One region of the Paenibacillus sp. 23TSA30-6 genome, then DNA from elsewhere that is predicted to be linked to it. Evidence: riboswitches for the same ligand, from Rfam matches in the RefSeq annotation. Region 1 holds a riboswitch; the other holds the start of a gene.
What was found. Region 1 has a riboswitch for S-adenosylmethionine ahead of E0698_RS03425 (methionine ABC transporter ATP-binding protein). Riboswitches for the same ligand answer to the same signal wherever they lie in the genome.

Region 1 (9,316 bases):
GGGGGCCTGGCAGGAGCATGCGGATTCACGCTACACCCCGCGTCTGATTCCTGGGCCTGTCAGTCGGGGCTTTCGTAACTTTATATGGCTATCGACGATTTATACCTATATTGCTGTCTATTCAGGGGCGTTGCTTAGTCACTCGGTCATCCAGAAGGTTGTAAATATTGGGGGCTTCATATCTCCGCTGCTGCTTCATCAGATTTCAGCTGGCCTGCTGTTCGTCATTATCTTGGCTGTGGGTCACTACTCATACCGGTATCACCCGAATCACCGGGATATCCGTATATTGGGTGTCGTATCGGTCTTGTTAATCTTGCTTCAAGTGGTGATTGGAATTATCTTGTTGTACGTCAACAGACCTGAAATCTACATGTTTATCGTGCTGGGACATATGCTGGTGATTGCATCGTTGTTCTCCATCTTGGCTTATCTGAGCTATCGTGTATGGCAATTGTCACCGGACCGCAAGCTTGTTCCGACCCAAGCACAACGTACCTAAGCATTTCATAGATCATAGTGAAACGGATATTTTGCCCAAGTGGCGTTGAAGCACGTATAATAGCATATAAGAAACAAACCAGGTCCGCGAGTTTCTCGAGGGCTTGATTTGCTTAGGAGGAATCGTCCAGTTGATCTACCAGAATTTGCGCCAATTTATTGAAGCGCTACGTAAAGAAAATAATCTTCAAATTATAGAAGCACCTGTCGATCCTTATTTGGAACTGGCCGAAATTCATCGGAGAGTTATTGAGGAAGAAGGCCCGGCATTGCTGTTCACCAATGTAAAAGGTACTCCGTTCCCTGTAGCCAGCAATCTGTTTGGCACAAACCGTCGTGTGGATATGGCCTTTGGGCCTCGCCCGGAACAACTGATGGATGCGATTGTAGGGGCGACCAAAACATTGCTTCCACCTACCCCCAAGGCATTGTGGAATGAACGTGGACTGATTAAGGACATGCTAAAAGTAGGGCTGAAAACGGTATCCCATAGCGAGGCTCCTGTACTGGGAGTTCGCCGTACGGATGCTCCGCTGGCTCCACTTCCAAGAGTGACGAGTTGGCAGGATGACGGGGGGCCGTTTATCACGCTTCCGCTCGTATATACCGAGAAGCCGGGTCAGTCCAAGGATCATAATTTGGGCATGTATCGCATCCAGATTTATGATGATCAGACCACCGGGATTCACTGGCAAATCCATAAAGGCGGCGGCTTTCATTATCATGAAGCTGAGCTGCGTAATGAGCCGTTGCCTACGACCGTTATTATCGGCGGGCCACCTGCTCTGATTGCATCCGCAATTGCTCCAGCACCGGAAAATCTGCCTGAGCTGCTACTTGCCTCGCTCATTATGGGCGGCAAGCTGCCAATGACAGAAGACCCACTCGGCGGTCACCGGATTCCGGCAGAGGCCGAATTTGCGATCAGCGGCTATGTGCCGCCTCACGAACGTCGCCCGGAAGGACCGTTTGGCGATCATTTTGGCTACTACTCCTTACAGCATGATTTCCCTGTATTTCATGTCAAGCATATGTACCACCGTAAGGATGCCATTTATCCAGCAACCATTGTAGGTAAACCACGGCAGGAGGATTATTATCTCGGCGAATTTTTACAACGTCTGCTGTCACCTGCCTATCCGCTTGTGATGCCTTCCGTTAAGTCTCTGTGGGCTTACGCAGAAACGGGTGTACATGCATTGGCAGCGGCAGTTGTGCGTGAAAGCTATTCCCGCGAAGCGCTAGTATCAGGCTTTACCATTTTGGGACAGGGCCAATTGTCATTGACCAAATTCCTGATGCTGACGGATCGAGTCATTGATTTATCTGATTTTAACCTGCTGCTGGAAACCATTCTGGAGAGATTTAATCCAGCGACGGATTTATTTATTTTCAATCATACGTCTCACGATACACTTGATTATACGGGCCGAAAGCTGAATCACGGCAGTAAAGCGATCCTGATGGGCGTAGGTGAGCCTATACGTGAACTGCCTCGTGCCTATGAAGGAGGCGACCTGCCGGGAATTCGCGAAATTGAGCCGTATTGCGGAGGATGTCTCGTCGTATCCGGTGCGACCTTTGATCAGGAGCCTGAGCTGGCAGCGCGGGTACTGGAGCGTTTGTCTGCGGGCGAGCAGGAATGGCCGCTTGTCTTTATTGTAGATGATGCCAAGGAAGTCGTTCGCTCACAAGCATCATTCCTGTGGACGGTGTTTACGCGGTTTAACCCGGCTACGGATATGTATGCAGACAGCGAGGTCCGTTTGCATCATTTGAACTACAAGCTGCCAATTGTAGTGGATGCACGTATGAAGCCGGGCTACCCAGATGAAGTGCTGCCGCGCGAGGATATTGTTAAGCTTGTAGACCAACGGTGGACGAGTTATTTCGCTTGACGCCCTAGCCAACCCAACAACCGGATTTTACATTCATAAAAGGAGGCGTGAGCATGATACGCAAGCTGCTAGGCGAGCCGCCACGTGTGAACAAGGGCATCCTGCTGGATGCTATGAACAGCATGTCAGACATGCTGAAACTGCTGGAGCGGCAAATTCAGGCCAGTGGAGATCCGACTCATGCTTTTCGCAAGGCGGATATTTTGACACGCGGCCTGATGTCATCTCTGGATGAGCTGGAGCAGAGCCATCATGCTGCCGCCTTTTTCCGAACGAAAGTCAAAGCAGGATATGCCGAGGATATGAGCGTGGATGAGAAATCGGATTACGCGCTGTATGTCTTCTTTTATAAAGACGGGTTTGTGCGGGTATTTTCCATTCTGGATAAGCTTGGGAACTGGCTCAACGATCTGTATGATCTGAAAACGGGTCAGTACAAGGCACATTATTCGTATTTTACAGTGCTGCGGCAATTCAGATATTTGAAAATGCATCCTGAAATGACCGACAGCTTAATTGATATCAAGGACTCATATACCGATGCTATTAACCGACTGCGCAAGCGGCGCAATACGGAGATACACTATATGAATACAGAAATGCAGGATGATCTCTGGCAGAGGCATCGTGCTTTGTATGGCAAGATACAACTGGAGGATCTGGATCATCACCTGGAGGATTTGAAGCAAGGTCTGGAGATGGTGAACCGTTCCCTGGCGACTGCCTTTCGTTATACGGCGAAACAGTGGGAGAACCGGGAAGCTCATCCATAATTATGTCAGAAAATATCCTTTGACAAAGCTATGTAAACTATCTATACTGAAATCTAGTTTCAGAAAATGCTTGAATTATGATTTTATATATTAAATTTAACGGACAGCTAAAGCTGGAGTTTAACATATTTTCTTATCCAGAGAGGTGGAGGGACTGGCCCGATGAAGCCCGGCAACCCGTTCCCTTCCGGTGTGAAACACCGGAAGGGAACATTATGGTGCTAATTCCTACAAAACCGCTAGACTTATAACGGTTTTGACAGATGAGAAAAGGTTCGCATGGTGGGGCCCTTTTCATTTCTGTGAAGGGGGCTCTTTTTGTATAATCATAGAGAAGGAATTTTATAATTCCTGAGAGATGAATGTCGCTTAAAAGGGTAAGGAAGAGTGAAGGGGGTCGCAGCACGTTGATAGAGCTTAAACAATTAACCAAGCATTATGGCAAAGGCAGCCGACGCGTTAGTGCGCTGTCCGGTTTGAATCTTTCCATAGAGCGTGGTGAAATATTTGGAGTCATCGGTCATTCCGGAGCGGGGAAAAGTACGCTGATCCGCTGTATTAATTTATTGGAACGTCCGACCTCGGGCGAGGTATGGGTAGATGGCGTGAATCTCGCCACGGTAAGTCAATCCCAGTTACAGAAACAGCGTCGTAAAATCGGAATGATCTTTCAGCATTTTAATTTGTTATCCTCGGCGACGGTATATGATAATATTGCCTTTCCGTTGCGCTTGGTAAATACGCCGAAGGAGAAGTTGGACCAGAAGGTTCGTGAATTGCTGGAACTGGTGGGTCTGGAAGAGCACAGCGCTAAATATCCGTCACAGCTCTCGGGTGGACAAAAGCAGCGGGTAGGTATTGCACGAGCGCTTGCCAGTGATCCTCATGTACTGCTGTGCGACGAGGCAACTTCGGCGCTTGATCCGCAGACGACAGGGTCCATCCTGAAATTGCTTTTAGACATTAACCAGCGCTTTAATTTGACCATCGTGCTGATTACGCATGAAATGCATGTCATTCAAAGCATCTGTGATCGTGTTGGTGTCATTCATCAGGGCGACATCGTGGAGCAAGGTCCGGTGGCAGAAGTATTCCTCAAGCCGCAGCATCAGGTGACCAAGGACTTTATCCAGCGGGAGTCTGAGCATCCCGAGGAGCTGCAAGCAGCGATTGCAGCAGCAGGAGGCGGCGAATCGGCGCATGTTGTACGGATTTCATTTTTGGGCAGCAAGACATACGATGCGATTCTGTCACGAACGGCTCGTAGTACCGGCGTTGATTTTGCGATCTTGCAGGGAACCATCTCCACAATTAAAAACGTACCGTATGGACAGCTTATCGTCCGTTTTGAAGGAAATCAGGAGGATATTGAGCATACGCTGCGGGAAGTGTCCGGTCAGGGGCTTGATGTGGAGGTGATCGGACAATGAGTGAACTTGATTTTTCACAAGTGAGTTGGGAAGAACTGGGTAACTCTACATTAGAGACACTTCAGATGCTCGGTGCATCTGCGTTGTTCACCCTTATTATTGGTCTGCCTCTCGGAATTTTATTGTTTTTGGCAAGCCGCTCTTCATGGAATCTGATGAAGGTGATATACGTTGTACTTTCCTTTATCGTAAACATTTTGCGTTCCGTACCGTTTATTATTTTGATTGTTGCACTGATTCCTTTTACACGGTCGCTGGTGGGGACTTCCACGGGAGTGCTGGGTACGATTCCACCGCTGGTCATTGGTGCTGCGCCATTCTTCGCCCGTCTCGTGGAGACGTCATTGCGCGAAGTGGACAAGGGTGTTATCGAGGCCGCACAAGCCATGGGTGCCTCTACAGGGCAGATTATCCGTCGGGTGCTGTTGCGTGAGGCACTGCCGGGTCTGCTCGCCGCATTAACGATTACCGTTGTTACGCTCGTATCCTATACAGCGATGTCCGGTATGATCGGGGGCGGTGGTCTGGGTACACTGGCTATCAACTACGGATACTACCGTTATGAAACGGCTGTAATGATCGTTGCGGTCGTACTGATGGTCGTACTGGTGCAACTGCTGCAAATGGCGGGAGACCGTCTGGTGCGGCATTATACTCGAAAATAGGGAAACCATATAGATATCCTTATTGATCAGGGCGTCTGAATCCTGAACATCACAATTCATTGGAGGGGTAATAACATGAAAAAATGGGTATTGGCCGTATTAAGCTTGACATTAATTGCGGTATTGGCTGCTTGCGGCACGAAAAGCACGACATCCGATACAAACAATGCGACCCAAAATACTGGTGGGTCACCACGTGAAGTCGAGCTGAAAGTTGGTGCTTCTCCTGTGCCACATGCGGAAATTTTGGAAGCGATCAAGCCTCAGTTGGAAAAAGAGGGCGTTCGTCTTCAAGTCGTTCAGTTTAACGACTACGTACAACCGAACGTACAATTGTTCGACAAGCAACTGGATGCTAACTTCTATCAACATGTACCATATATGGATGTTATGAACAAAGAGCGCAAAATGGACCTGGTATCTGTAGGCGCGGTTCATCTGGAGCCATTCGGTATCTACTCCCAAAAATATAAAAAGCTTGATGAAATTCCGGATGGTGCAACAGTTGCCATTCCTAACGATGCAACCAATGGAGGACGTGCATTGCTGTTGCTGGAGAAACAAGGTCTGATCAAGTTGAAAGACGCAAGCAACGTCGAAGCTACCGTAAAAGATATTACAGAAAACCCGAAAAACCTGAAATTCAAGGAGCTGGAAGCGGCTATGCTGCCACGTCAGTTGCCTGAAGTGGACATTGCACTGATCAACACAAACTACGCTTTGGAAGCGAAGCTGAACCCTACAAAGGATGCACTGGCATTGGAAGATAAAGATTCTCCATATGCTAACGTTCTGGTAGCGCGTCCGGATAATAAAGATTCCGAAGCGATTCAGAAGCTGATCAAAGCGTTGCAATCCCCGGAAACTAAAAAGTTCATCGAAGACAAATACCAAGGCGCGATTATCCCGGCATTTTAAGCTGGACACGAGAACGCGTTGAACCCCAACCCCGAATTCTCTTGAACAAGAGGATTTGGGGTTTCTTTTTTGCTTGGAGTTGTAGGCGAAGCGTAAATATTTTATACTTGAGGGTGACCGTTCTCTGTGAAGAGGAGGAAAACTGTTGAGACACAAAGTCGCACTCATAACAGGCAGTGCCAAAGGATTAGGTAAAATGACCGCTCTGCGTCTGGCTGATGAAGGCTGTGATATTGCTCTGAATTATGTGCATAGCCAAACGGAAGCTGAAGAGCTTAGGCAGGTGATTGAAGCCAAGGGAGTACGCTGTCTGTCTTTGCAAGGAGATATTTCGATTCAGGAAGATATTACAAGGCTGATCAGTGAAGTACAGGATCGGCTGGGCGGCGTAGATATTATGGTGAATAACGCGGGACCGTTCATCCGGGAACGTCGCTTGTTTGCGGATTACAGTGTAGCCGAGATTCATGCCATGATTCAGGGGAATCTGGTCGGTACGATGCTGCTGGATCATCTGGTACTACTTCATATGCGGAACCAGCAATGGGGACGTATTATTCATTTTGGCTTTGGTCATGCTGGAGAAGCACGAGCTTGGCCGCATCGCGCGGTATACGCAGCCGCCAAGGTGGGGCTGGTGTCATTTACGAAGTCACTGGCTGTGGAGGAAGCTCCTTTTGGTATCACGGTCAATATGATTTGTCCCGGGGATATCCGGGGGGCGAACAAGGAAAAGTCAATTGCCGACGTCATCGGCTTGCAGGATAAAGAGACACCGCGTGGACGGCCGGGGAGTGGAGAGGACATTGCGCGAGTGATTGCTTATTTGTGTGATGAGAATTCGGATTTTATCACAGGCAATATTATGGATGTGTCGGGAGGGCTGGACCCGATTCGGCCGATCATATAAGGGATGAAGATCCAGTAGACCCCGTCACACAAAAAAGAGTCTTGAGCTTCGTTACCGAAGTCAAGACTCTCATGATCATTATGCATCAAGCATTAGAATACTTGTACCACTTCTTGGACGCCGTCGACTTCTTCGAGAAGAGCGCGTTCAATCCCTGCTTTCAGCGTGATTGTGGAACTTGGGCAACTGCCGCAAGCGCCTACCAGCTTCAGCTTAACGATGCCGTCTTCTACATCAACCAGCTCAACGTCGCCACCATCGCGTTGCAGGAACGGACGAAGCTTATCCAGTACATCTGCTACTTCATCATACATTTGAACGCTTTGTGTTTCGCTCATTAGAATTCAACTCCTTTCCTATACCTTATTTATTATATTACAAAGCGGGCCAAATTAAAATGCCCGTCGTCAAAGCAGGTGAAAAAATGTTAAGACCCATCATTGAATTTTGCACCAGCAATATGCATTTTGGCACCGATGAATTGATGTCCAGACTGGAGCAAAATCCGGATTACGACGTCATTGAATACGGCTGTCTCAGCAATTGTGGTCAGTGTAACGCAGAACCGTATGCGATGGTCAACGGCGAGATTGTATCTGCCGATTCAGCCGAGCTGCTGTACGAAGTGATTATGAACAAAATCAAGGAAGCCGAGGCGTGGGATAACCTTGATCTGGACTAAGCTGTTAATCATTCGTCAGCCTGCTTCGTTCTATCTATGATATACGCACCGTCCATACATGTTTAAAACAAAGAAGACCAGCTCCCAGAGCAGGTCTTCTTTGTGTGTTGTACCAACAGATTAGCCAAAATGGCGTTTGGATTTCCAGAGCACGCCGCTTTTGAGCAGGCGGGGTACACGACCACGCAGCGAGGTGCTGCCCATAAAACCATAGCCGAATCCGGCTTTCTTGCCAAGCGCACCCAATGTGCCACGCAGCTTCAAAGGATGCGGGTGAGGCATGTGGCCTTTCCACAGGTCGTGTACAATGTGTGCAATCTGCTCACCCTGCACCTCGGCCGCCTGAGCACTTGGGGAGTAGGGGAGACTGGCGCAGTCTCCAACTACATACACCTCGGGATGATCCGGAATTTGGTAATATTCATTTAGCACAATGCGGCCCTGAGGATCTTTGGGCACAGCTAAATCCTGCACGATTTTCACGGGTTGAATCCCGGCAGTCCATATAACCGCATCCGTCACAATTTCTTCATCATGGTTGTAAATAGCGCCCGGCTCAATGCGGCAAACCCCCACATGATTTAACGCATCGACTTGATGCTCCTTAAACCAGGCATGCACATAGGCAGACAAACGCTGCGGGAATGCCGACAGCACCCGCTCGCCCCGATCCATAATGGTAATATTCAAATCCGTGCGGCTTTCGCGCAATTCCGCCGCAATCTCAACACCGCTCAGACCGCCACCTACAATATGCACATGTCCGTAAGGCTTGATTTCATTCAGGCGCAGATACGTTTGACGTGTATTGTTAAAGGACTGGATGGTACAGCTATGTTCTTCAGCCCCCGGTGTATTGTGAAAACGGTCAGTACAGCCCAGTGCAATCACAAGCTGTTCATAGGGCAAAGGCTCGCTGTCCTGAAAATGTACAATTTTATTTTCCAAATCCATCGAGGTGACTTCTCCGTATTTGCGAATAAGCCGTTGTTCATCGGGAAAATGCACCCGTAAATCAAAATCAGATACCGTCCCCGCCGCGAGGGCGTAGTATTCTGTTTTCAATCCCTGAAAGGGCATTCGATCCACTAAAATGACTTGAACATCGTCGGGAATATGTTTATTCAGTAATTCCTTGGCAATGGTAAGGCCACCGTAGCCGCCTCCCAGAATAACGAAATTTTTCATCAAAATCCGCCGTCCTTTCGCTGCCGTGTCCCCGGCAAATGGTCTGGTGCCTCATCAGGAAACCTTGTTCGCCTTCAAATTACGTCTTATCCCGGCGACATGCAAATTCAATGTTTCCGATCAGACACAAGTTTTTGGTTGTTATAAAACCCGGCTTCCCGGCCCGCCTATAGGCAGGCAGACCAGAAAATTCCGGGGCAGCTTGACGCTGCATGGTGTGAGTAATGGGGATGAAATGCGCGCGGGAAATCTGAATCCGATATGGCTTTTATTCGAAAACTTCGATTTCGTTATAGAAGGTGTCCCGTTCAACCGGGATGCGTCCTGCACCTTTGACCAGCCAGATCAGCT
Region 2 (9,316 bases), on a different contig from region 1:
GGGTCGTTCGGGCCGATTGATCCTATCGAAGGCAGTGATACATATGGCTATATTACAACAACGCCAAAGCCGCATTGGGGCAATTATAACCTGATCGGCAAACTGAAAGAGCATTTTGACGTACCTATGGGATTTGACACGGATGTGAACGGTGCAGCATTGGGCGAATCCATCTGGGGGGCGGCTAAGGGACTGGATAGCTGTCTTTATATTACGATAGGTACAGGTATCGGAGCGGGTGCTCTGGTCGGTGGAAAGCTGATTCATGGATTGTCCCATCCTGAAATGGGCCATATCCTGGTGCGTCGTCATCCGGAAGATACCTATGAAGGGACATGTCCTTATCACGGAGATTGTCTGGAAGGGCTGGCTGCGGGTCCTGCACTTGAAAAAAGATGGAAGGTCAAAGGCCATGAGCTTTCTGTGGATCACCCGGCATGGGAGATGGAAGCTTATTATTTGGCACAGGCTTTGATGAGCTATGTATTGATTCTTTCACCGCAAAAAATTATTATGGGCGGCGGAGTGATGAAGCAGGAGCAACTGTTCCCACTCGTTCGCGCCGAGCTTCAAAAACTGTTAAACGGATACGTACAGCATCCGAGTCTGACTACAGAAATTGATCAGTATATCGTGGCCCCAGGCTTGGGAGACAATGCCGGATTGTGCGGCGCTCTTGCCTTGGCAAAGGAAAAGCTGAACAAATAAGAATTACGGGTTGACGACAATCCGAGGTACGGTTATCATATAGGCAACAGCATAGTACGGCTCAAAAAGGGAAGCACCTTTCTTGCAAATACGCGAGATAGGTGCTTTTTTGCGTTTGGCGTTGTACCGGACTGTAACCCAATTATAAGCATGGAGGAAAAAGCATGGAAATTTTATTTTTAAATCGCTTGTCCAAACGGAATGAACAGGGTCATGAGCAATTTGCCCAGGTATGGATTGGACAACATGATGGGGTATGGAGTGCAGGGTGGAGCACACAACACAGCTTGGATGAAAGCACAGATGATCTGTGGTATGAGGGCAGCTTGTGGCAGGAGTTGCTGCATGTGTACCGTCACGAGCTGGCGCTTAAGATGGCAGAGGGCTACAGACCCTTAATCCATGGTGTTTTTCATGAGCAGGAAGGGGCAGCAGGACGTGGGCAAACATTACAAAAGCTGTATTGTTATAGTGATTTGTTTCCGCGTGATGATGTGTATGAGCAATTGACGATGTGGAGACGACAAAAGGCGGCTGCCGAGCGAAAAGCACCCTATTTTATCGCTACCAATCGTCTGCTCCGGTTGATTAGCGTCTATCTTCCCCATACCGAGGAGGAGTTGCTGGAGCTACCAGGGGTGGGGCAAGGTAAAATATCTCAATATGGTCAAGAGCTGCTGGCTATTACGACACAAAATGACCGGACTACCCCATTTCCGCTAAATTGGGTAACAGAGACGCTGGATGAGGAAGTTTTCTTATCATGGCTGTACAAGCAAAAAGAGAACCAATATAAGCAGGAACTGAATAAATTCAGTCTGACAAAAACCATTATTGAAGGTATTTCAGACGGTCTTACGTTGGAGCATATTGGACTGAAGGCGGGGTTACATCGTAGAGAAATGATTGAAGCAGTGGAGCATTTGGATCGAGATGGAATCGATATGGAAAAGCTGATCCGTCAGGAACTGGTGAACGTATCTGAGGAAGAGCAGACGGCGATCTGGTCTGCGTATGAAGAACTGGGGGATACGCTGCTCAAGCCCGTCATGCTGCGGGTATATGGTGAGGAACAGGCTGCGGAAACGGGGCTGGATCAAGTTTATGAGCGGCTGCGTCTGATTCGTATCCGTTTTCGCCATCAGGTGGCATCAGATCGACATGCGGGATAACATCGCGCAAATATAAAATAATCACACAAAAAAAAGCAGTAGCTATATCCTGTGAGGATACGGCTACTGCTTCAACCTTTTCTTTTCAAACCCAATCCTTCTTGCGGAAAATACAGAACATGCTAACCCCCAGCGCCACCATAATACCAATGACGATAAAATAACCATAACGCGTATGAAGCTCAGGCATATTATCAAAGTTCATACCATAAATTCCGGTAATCACCGTCAACGGCATAAACACGGTTGTAATCGCTGTAAACACGCGCATGATTTCATTCGCACGGTTAGCGATACTGGATTGATAAGCTTCTCGAAGGTTACCCATTAGATCGCGGTAAGTTTCGAAAGTCTCCGAAATTTTCACGGCATTTTCATAAATATCGCTAAAATATTTTTGCAATTGATCGTCGATCAGCCGTAAATCCCGTTTGTTCAACGTATTGATGACTTCTTTTTGCGGACCAAGCACTTTTTTCAGCCACAGAATCTCACTGCGTAAGCCGATAATTTCATTCAAATGCGATTTTTTTGTATGCATCAGAATGTCTTCTTCCAGCTTCTCAATGCGAACCTCAATCCGGTCACCAACCAGAAAATAGTTGTCAACGATCAAGTCGACCAACAGATACATAAAACGGTCAGGCTGGCTGACCTCCTGCTCCCATAACATAGGCTTGAGGGTGCGTAGCTCATTGATTTTCTGCTTAGTCACCGTAATGATGAAATGGCGGCCGAGAAAAATGTTCAAAGCACGTAAAAATATTTCTTCATCATCAAAACGAATGCTGTTTACAACGATAAAATAATGGCTCTCGTAAATTTCAATCTTCGGGCGCTGCTCTTCTTCGCTCAAACAGTCCTCTACTGCGAGATCATGCATGGAGAATAGAGGCTGGAGCACTGCCAGATCATCAACATCGGCATCAATCCAATAAAAACCTTCTGCTGGCGGAGTAAGCGCCATTTCAATTTCTTCGACAGGGGTAAAAACCCCGTTGTTTACCAAACGGATTTTCATATATGTCACTCCTTATGCTCCGTCGTAACGGAAAATACGTGTACCTCAAGCATAAGGAATGGACTCAGTTAGCCAGTTAGCCGGATCGGGTAAGCGGCATCCCCATCAAAAGCCAGAGGCTTTTGGAGCATGCAGAGCCTGGCGTCCCGTCTTTCGGCAAGCTGAAGTCATTCCTATGCTGTTGTTCAGGGATCGCCGCCTATTCGGACTCGGGTCGCCTTCCATTCCGGATTCACCTCACAAATGTTCTTTTTTAGGTTGCCACAGTATCGCAGAAAGCACTCTAAATCTGCACGACTGCTTTATATTTTCGGCCTATAGCACTTGTATAGTATAACGCTCGGCCTACAGCCTTTCAAGCGCAAAATCATGGGCTAAATCAACAGTAGTGACAAGAGCTTCGACGACAGGGTAATGTATGATTTAACATATGGAAATATAAGACGAAGTGTGAATGCAGGGCACAAACTTACAAGTCTCATCTTGACGAAGCCCAGCGGATGCATTAAAGTGAACAACAAGAACTTTTTATGAACCCAAAATGAATATAGCGAAATCTTATCAAGAGCAGGTGGAGGGACTAGCCCGATGATACCCGGCAACCGGCGATTTTAATCGCACGGTGCTAATTCTTGCAGGACGCGCGCTTTTTACAAAGAGCGATGCCCTGACAGATGAGAGAGGCGCATATGGATACAAATATGACCTTTCTCGTAACCGAGGAAGGTCTTTTTATTATATGCCCGGCATCTCAACATGACGATTTTCGCAAAAACTTCACCGAACAAGGAGTGAGTTTACATGCCGATTAAAATTCCGGATACACTACCTGCCAAGGAAGTGCTGGAGGGCGAAAATATTTTTGTAATGGATGAAAGCCTGGCCTATCATCAGGATATTCGTCCGTTGCGCATCGCCATTTTGAATTTGATGCCTACCAAAGAAACAACGGAAACTCAACTGTTGCGTCTGGTCGGCAATACCCCGCTTCAAGTGGACGTTACGCTGGTACACATGAAGTCGCATGTATCTAAAAATACATCGCAGGAATATTTGAACATGTTTTATAAAACGTTTGAGGAGATCAGAAACAGCCGTTTTGACGGCATGGTGATTACGGGAGCCCCCGTTGAACAGCTTGAGTTTGAAGATGTGAACTACTGGGAGGAAATCCGGCAAATTTTTGAATGGACGAAAACGAATGTAACTTCGACCATGCATATCTGTTGGGCCTCACAGGCGGGTCTGTTTCATCATTTCGGCGTTCCCAAATATGGACTTGATTACAAATGCTTTGGCGTTTTTCCGCATTGCGTTATTAAACCTAAAGTGAAATTGCTACGCGGTTTTGATGAATTGTTTTATGCACCTCATTCCCGGCATACAGAGGTTCGGCGCGAAGATATTGAGCATATTGCCGAACTGGAGCTTTTATCCGAATCCGAGGAAGCCGGAGTGTATCTGGTAGCTACGCGTGATGGCAAACAAATCTTTGTGACTGGGCATTCCGAATACGATCCACTTTCCCTGAAATGGGAATATGATCGTGATGTCGCCAAAGGGATGGATATTGAAGTACCAAAAAATTATTTTCCCAACAATGACCCTGAGCGTACACCGCCCTCAACCTGGCGTGCGCATGCCAATTTATTATTTTCAAATTGGCTCAACTATTATGTATATCAAGAAACCCCTTTCGATATCGGGCCCCAGATTTAAAAAGGGGCTTAACGTTTATATCTACGCAGTACCACCTTGCAGCAGCGCAGCAGTATAGATATGATAATCCAATTTTGCAGCATATGTTACAGCACCTATTATGGAAGTGAACAGGAGGATTCATATGAGTGAGAAACAGTGGAAAATCGAAAGCAGGTTAGCACAGATTGGTTCAATCGAAGAGCCGGTAACCGGAGCAGTGAATTTTCCGATTTATCAGTCTACAGCGTTTCGCCATCCCCGTCTGGGTCAAAGCACAGGTTTTGATTACATTCGGACGATCAATCCGACACGTAAAGTACTGGAAGAGGCGTCCGCTGCACTGGAATCCGGTGATGCAGGCTTTGCATGCAGTTCAGGTATGGCGGCGCTGCAAACGGTATTTGCCCTGTTTGGACAAGGAGATCATCTGATTGTATCGCTGGATCTGTATGGAGGCACGTATCGTCTGCTGGAACGTATTTTATCCAGATTCGGCGTGACGGCGAGCTATGTGGATACGAATGATCTCGAAGCCATCGAGCAGTCATGTCGACCGAATACCAAAGCGGTATTCATTGAAACGCCTACGAATCCATTAATGATGATTACGGATATTCGGGCTGTAGCCGAATGGGCGTCACAACGTCAGTTGTTTACTATTGTAGATAATACGCTGTTAACACCGTATTTCCAGCGCCCTTTGGAGCTGGGTGCCGATATTGTGGTACATAGCGCAACCAAGTATCTGGGCGGACACAATGATGTGCTGGCAGGCTTGATCGTAACCAAGGGTAAAGAGCTGTCAGCCGAAATTTCCTTCCTGCATAATTCCATTGGGGCTGTACTTTCTCCGAGCGATAGCTATCAGTTGATGAAGGGCATGAAAACATTGGCGCTGCGTATGGATCGGCATGAGCATAATGCGACAGTGCTGGCCAATTATCTGCTGACGCATCCAGCGGTGGCTGAGGTGTTTTATCCAGGGCTTGAGGGTCACCCAGGGCGTGAGATTCAAAACAAACAATCCAGCGGCAACACAGGTATTTTCTCGTTTAAAGTAAAAGATGCCCGTTATGTGGAGCCCTTGCTTCGAAATATTAAGCTCATTGCTTTTGCCGAAAGTTTGGGCGGTGTGGAATCATTAATGACTTATCCTGCTGTACAGACACATGCCGATATACCGGCTGAGATTCGGGATGCGGTCGGGGTGGATGATCGTTTGCTGCGTCTCTCCGTCGGTATTGAACATACGGATGATTTAATTGAAGATTTGCGTTCAGCGTTGGAAGCGGCACGTCAAGAAATCGAAGGAGGGGAATAGCAATGATTGAGGACGTGCGGAAAATCGGGCGGGAAACGGAAAAAGAACGGAAGTTCGCTACCAAGCTGCTACATTTTGGCTCTGAAATTGATAGTGTTACGGGTGCGTCGAGTGTACCGATTTATCAGGCGTCCACCTTTCACCATCATGATATTTTCAATCCTCCGCTGCATGACTACAGCCGTTCTGGCAATCCGACACGGCAAGCTTTGGAGGACTACATCGCCTTACTGGAAGGTGGAGCGAGAGGTTTTGCCTTTGCATCGGGCATGGCGGCTATATCCAGTACGTTTATGCTGTTGTCCGCTGGGGACCATGTCATTGTTTCGGAAGATGTATATGGAGGGACCTACCGCCTGCTGACTTCTATTTTAAAACGGATGAATATCGAAACCACCTTCGTCGATATGACGGACATCAACCTTGTGAAAGAAGCGTTGCAGGAAAATACGAAGGCTGTATATATGGAGACGCCTTCCAACCCAACCCTCAAAATCACCGATGTGGCAGGGATAACGGCTTGGGCCCAGGAGAAAGGGCTTCTGACGCTGCTGGATAACACATTCATGACACCTTATTATCAACGTCCAATTGAGCAAGGTGTTGATATCGTGTTGCACAGTGCAACCAAATTTCTCGGCGGCCACAGCGATGTATTGGCAGGTCTTGCGGTAGCACGTACGGAGTCGTTGGGCAGACAAATCAAGCAGCTTCAAAATGGACTTGGAACCGTATTGGCCCCACAGGAGTCGTGGTTGCTTATGCGCGGGATGAAGACACTGGAAGCACGTATGGCTCACAGCGAAAAGAGTGCAGCGAAGCTGGCCAATTGGCTGAACGAGCGTAGTGACATTGAGGCGGTATACTATCCGGGCCTGGAAAATCATCCGGGGCGTGCCGTACATGAAAGCCAATCCAGTGGATACGGTGCGGTTATCTCGTTTGATGTAGGCTCCGGTGAGCGTGCAAAAGAGGTTCTTAATCGCATACAAATTCCGATTGTGGCGGTAAGTCTGGGAGCTGTGGAAAGTATCTTGTCGTATCCGGCGATGATGTCACATGCGGCAATGCCACATAGCGTACGTCTGGAGCGGGGGATCACGGACGGTCTGCTACGTTTCTCCGTAGGTCTGGAGGATATTGACGATCTGATCAGTGATCTAAATGAGGCTCTTCGTTAAGAATTAGCATATGGGGAGAGAATTTCCCGTTTTTCACACAGGAATCAAAGATGTATTAGAAAAACAGCAAGCTCCAGCTCAATAGGAGACTTGCTGTTTTACGTATGTATGACTTGGAGGGCAAGGCGAATGGGTTACGCTTTACAATCACCTATTCTCAATTATTGGTTACGTTTATCATGGGAGTTATAGCTTGTTCGTCGCATCATCGCCTGGGTAGAGAGCAGAAAGAAACGGGAATAAGTATGGTTCCTTACCTAAAGATATGTTAGTATTATCATTAGGTTTTACTATGCTATATAGCACAGACAAATACAAAGCCAGTCATGAACACATATAATACGACAGGGTTCGAACGCAGGTTTGTGAAATCATTCTCGTTCATAAGTCCTGTCTTTCATTTCGTCCCCCTGTGAAAGCGAAGGAGGATACACCATGAGTGTAATCGACCATATTTTAGATAAAGCTCTGCGCGGCGAACGCCTAAATTTAGAGGACACCGTTGCTTTGTTCGAGTCAGACGAGGTAGAAAAAATCGGCCACGCGGCGAATAAAGTGATGAACCGTATGCATCCTGATCCGATTAAAACCTTCGTTATCGGACGAAATATTAACTATACGAACGTGTGCGACGTATATTGCCGTTTTTGCGCTTTTTACCGTAGACCGGGTTCAGATGAAGGTTATGTCCTGCCCGATGAAGTAATTTTCCAGAAGATCAAGGAAACGCAGGAAGTAGGAGGCACTGAAATTTTGATGCAAGGCGGTGTAAATCCGAATCTGCCGTTCAGTTATTATACGGATTTGCTGAAAGCGATCAAGGAGCGTTTTCCCGATATTACGATGCATTCCTTCTCGCCGGCTGAAATTCATAAGATGAAGGAAAAATCCGGCTTGTCCATGGAAGATACGATTCGAGCCATTCATGAAGCAGGATTGGATTCCCTGCCAGGTGGGGGCGGAGAAATTTTGGATGACCGCACACGCCGCAAAATCAGCCGTCTCAAAGGCTCTTGGCGGGACTGGATGGACGTGATGCAGACCGCTCACAAGGTGGGTATGAACACGACGGCCACGATGGTTATCGGCTTTGGCGAGTTGATGGAGGAGCGTGCGCTGCATTTACTGCGTGTTCGTGATGCCCAGGACGAATGCATTGAAAATAAATATGATTCCGAAGGCTTCCTGGCCTTTATTCCATGGACCTTCCAACCGGATAACACAAACCTGAAAAAGGAACGCCAGACGCCGGAGGAATATTTGAAGACTGTTGCAATCAGCCGCCTTGTACTGGATAACATCAAGCATATTCAGTCTTCCTGGGTAACGATGGGACCAGAAATCGGCAAAAAATCACTATACTACGGTTGCGATGACTTCGGTAGTACAATGATTGAGGAAAACGTCGTTTCCGCCGCAGGCGCAACGTACAAAGTCAACATCGAATCCATTTTACAGCTGATCCGCGAAACGGGTCATGTTCCGGCACAACGCAATACCCGCTATGATATTATTCGTACCTTTGACGGTGCCAGCAGTATCGAACATGATTTTATCATGCAAAATTAGGAATACTTTCGTTAATATAGCGTAATCACTGCAAAACGCTTATCTATCATTAATCCGTGTAGAGGGATTAGTGTAGGTAAGCGTTTTTTATGTGTTTATAATTATAGATTATTCTTTTTCCTCAAATCGCATTAATATAATTACAGATTCCCTAAACCGCAAATGGAGCACTATCGGAATTAATGTCTCTGATGCTCAACGTTGGCCCAGATACTCGTGATATTCGCAATGCTTTACAAATCATACTGAATAATGTCGAACGGCGCAATGCATTCTTAAATCGAATTGTAAATGTTAATGCTCAAGATATATCCATTTTGCTCTATAAAATGAAGAAAGATTATCTTAAGTATGATCAACTTTCCAACGAGGATTTTATAAAATTGTATGCAGTTAATCCAATCGAAGCCTTGTCAGTTTATTTTCTGGAGACGATTGATGTACATAACTACTGGGAATGGAGGGCGGTAGGGGGCACAAGCTATTGAAAGGGCAGAAGATGAGTCACAAAACTATGTATCAGGGTACTAATCTCAAATTTAGACTTAGAACAGGCGTTTTTCTTCCTCTAAATAATATCTATATGGTATAATATCCCTTAACAACAGAATGGCTTAGATGGGCGGTCGGCTAGTCTCCTGCA

Region 2: it holds a riboswitch for S-adenosylmethionine, as region 1 does, so the genes downstream of both, metA (homoserine O-acetyltransferase MetA) here and E0698_RS03425 (methionine ABC transporter ATP-binding protein) in region 1, are expected to answer to the same signal.

What each region holds. Positions count from the first base shown of each region.
Region 1 is NZ_SLTL01000003.1:45,667-54,982, forward strand. It holds gene E0698_RS03410 (COX15/CtaA family protein) at 1-502, shown strand, start outside; gene E0698_RS03415 (UbiD family decarboxylase) at 633-2,399, shown strand; gene E0698_RS03420 (Cthe_2314 family HEPN domain-containing protein) at 2,453-3,172, shown strand; SAM riboswitch class I at 3,303-3,442, shown strand; gene E0698_RS03425 (methionine ABC transporter ATP-binding protein) at 3,580-4,602, shown strand; gene E0698_RS03430 (methionine ABC transporter permease) at 4,599-5,267, shown strand; gene E0698_RS03435 (MetQ/NlpA family ABC transporter substrate-binding protein) at 5,343-6,185, shown strand; gene E0698_RS03440 (SDR family oxidoreductase) at 6,331-7,095, shown strand; gene E0698_RS03445 (NifU family protein) at 7,188-7,433, opposite strand; gene E0698_RS03450 (YuzB family protein) at 7,520-7,777, shown strand; gene E0698_RS03455 (NAD(P)/FAD-dependent oxidoreductase) at 7,898-8,965, opposite strand; gene mqnE (aminofutalosine synthase MqnE) at 9,234-9,316, opposite strand, start outside.
Region 2 is NZ_SLTL01000009.1:27,012-36,327, reverse strand. It holds gene E0698_RS10230 (ROK family protein) at 1-708, shown strand, start outside; gene E0698_RS10225 (HRDC domain-containing protein) at 873-1,880, shown strand; gene corA (magnesium/cobalt transporter CorA) at 1,966-2,901, opposite strand; SAM riboswitch class I at 3,457-3,582, shown strand; gene metA (homoserine O-acetyltransferase MetA) at 3,703-4,620, shown strand; gene E0698_RS10210 (PLP-dependent transferase) at 4,745-5,923, shown strand; gene E0698_RS10205 (trans-sulfuration enzyme family protein) at 5,926-7,104, shown strand; gene mqnC (cyclic dehypoxanthinyl futalosine synthase) at 7,540-8,673, shown strand; gene E0698_RS26740 (hypothetical protein) at 8,856-9,161, shown strand.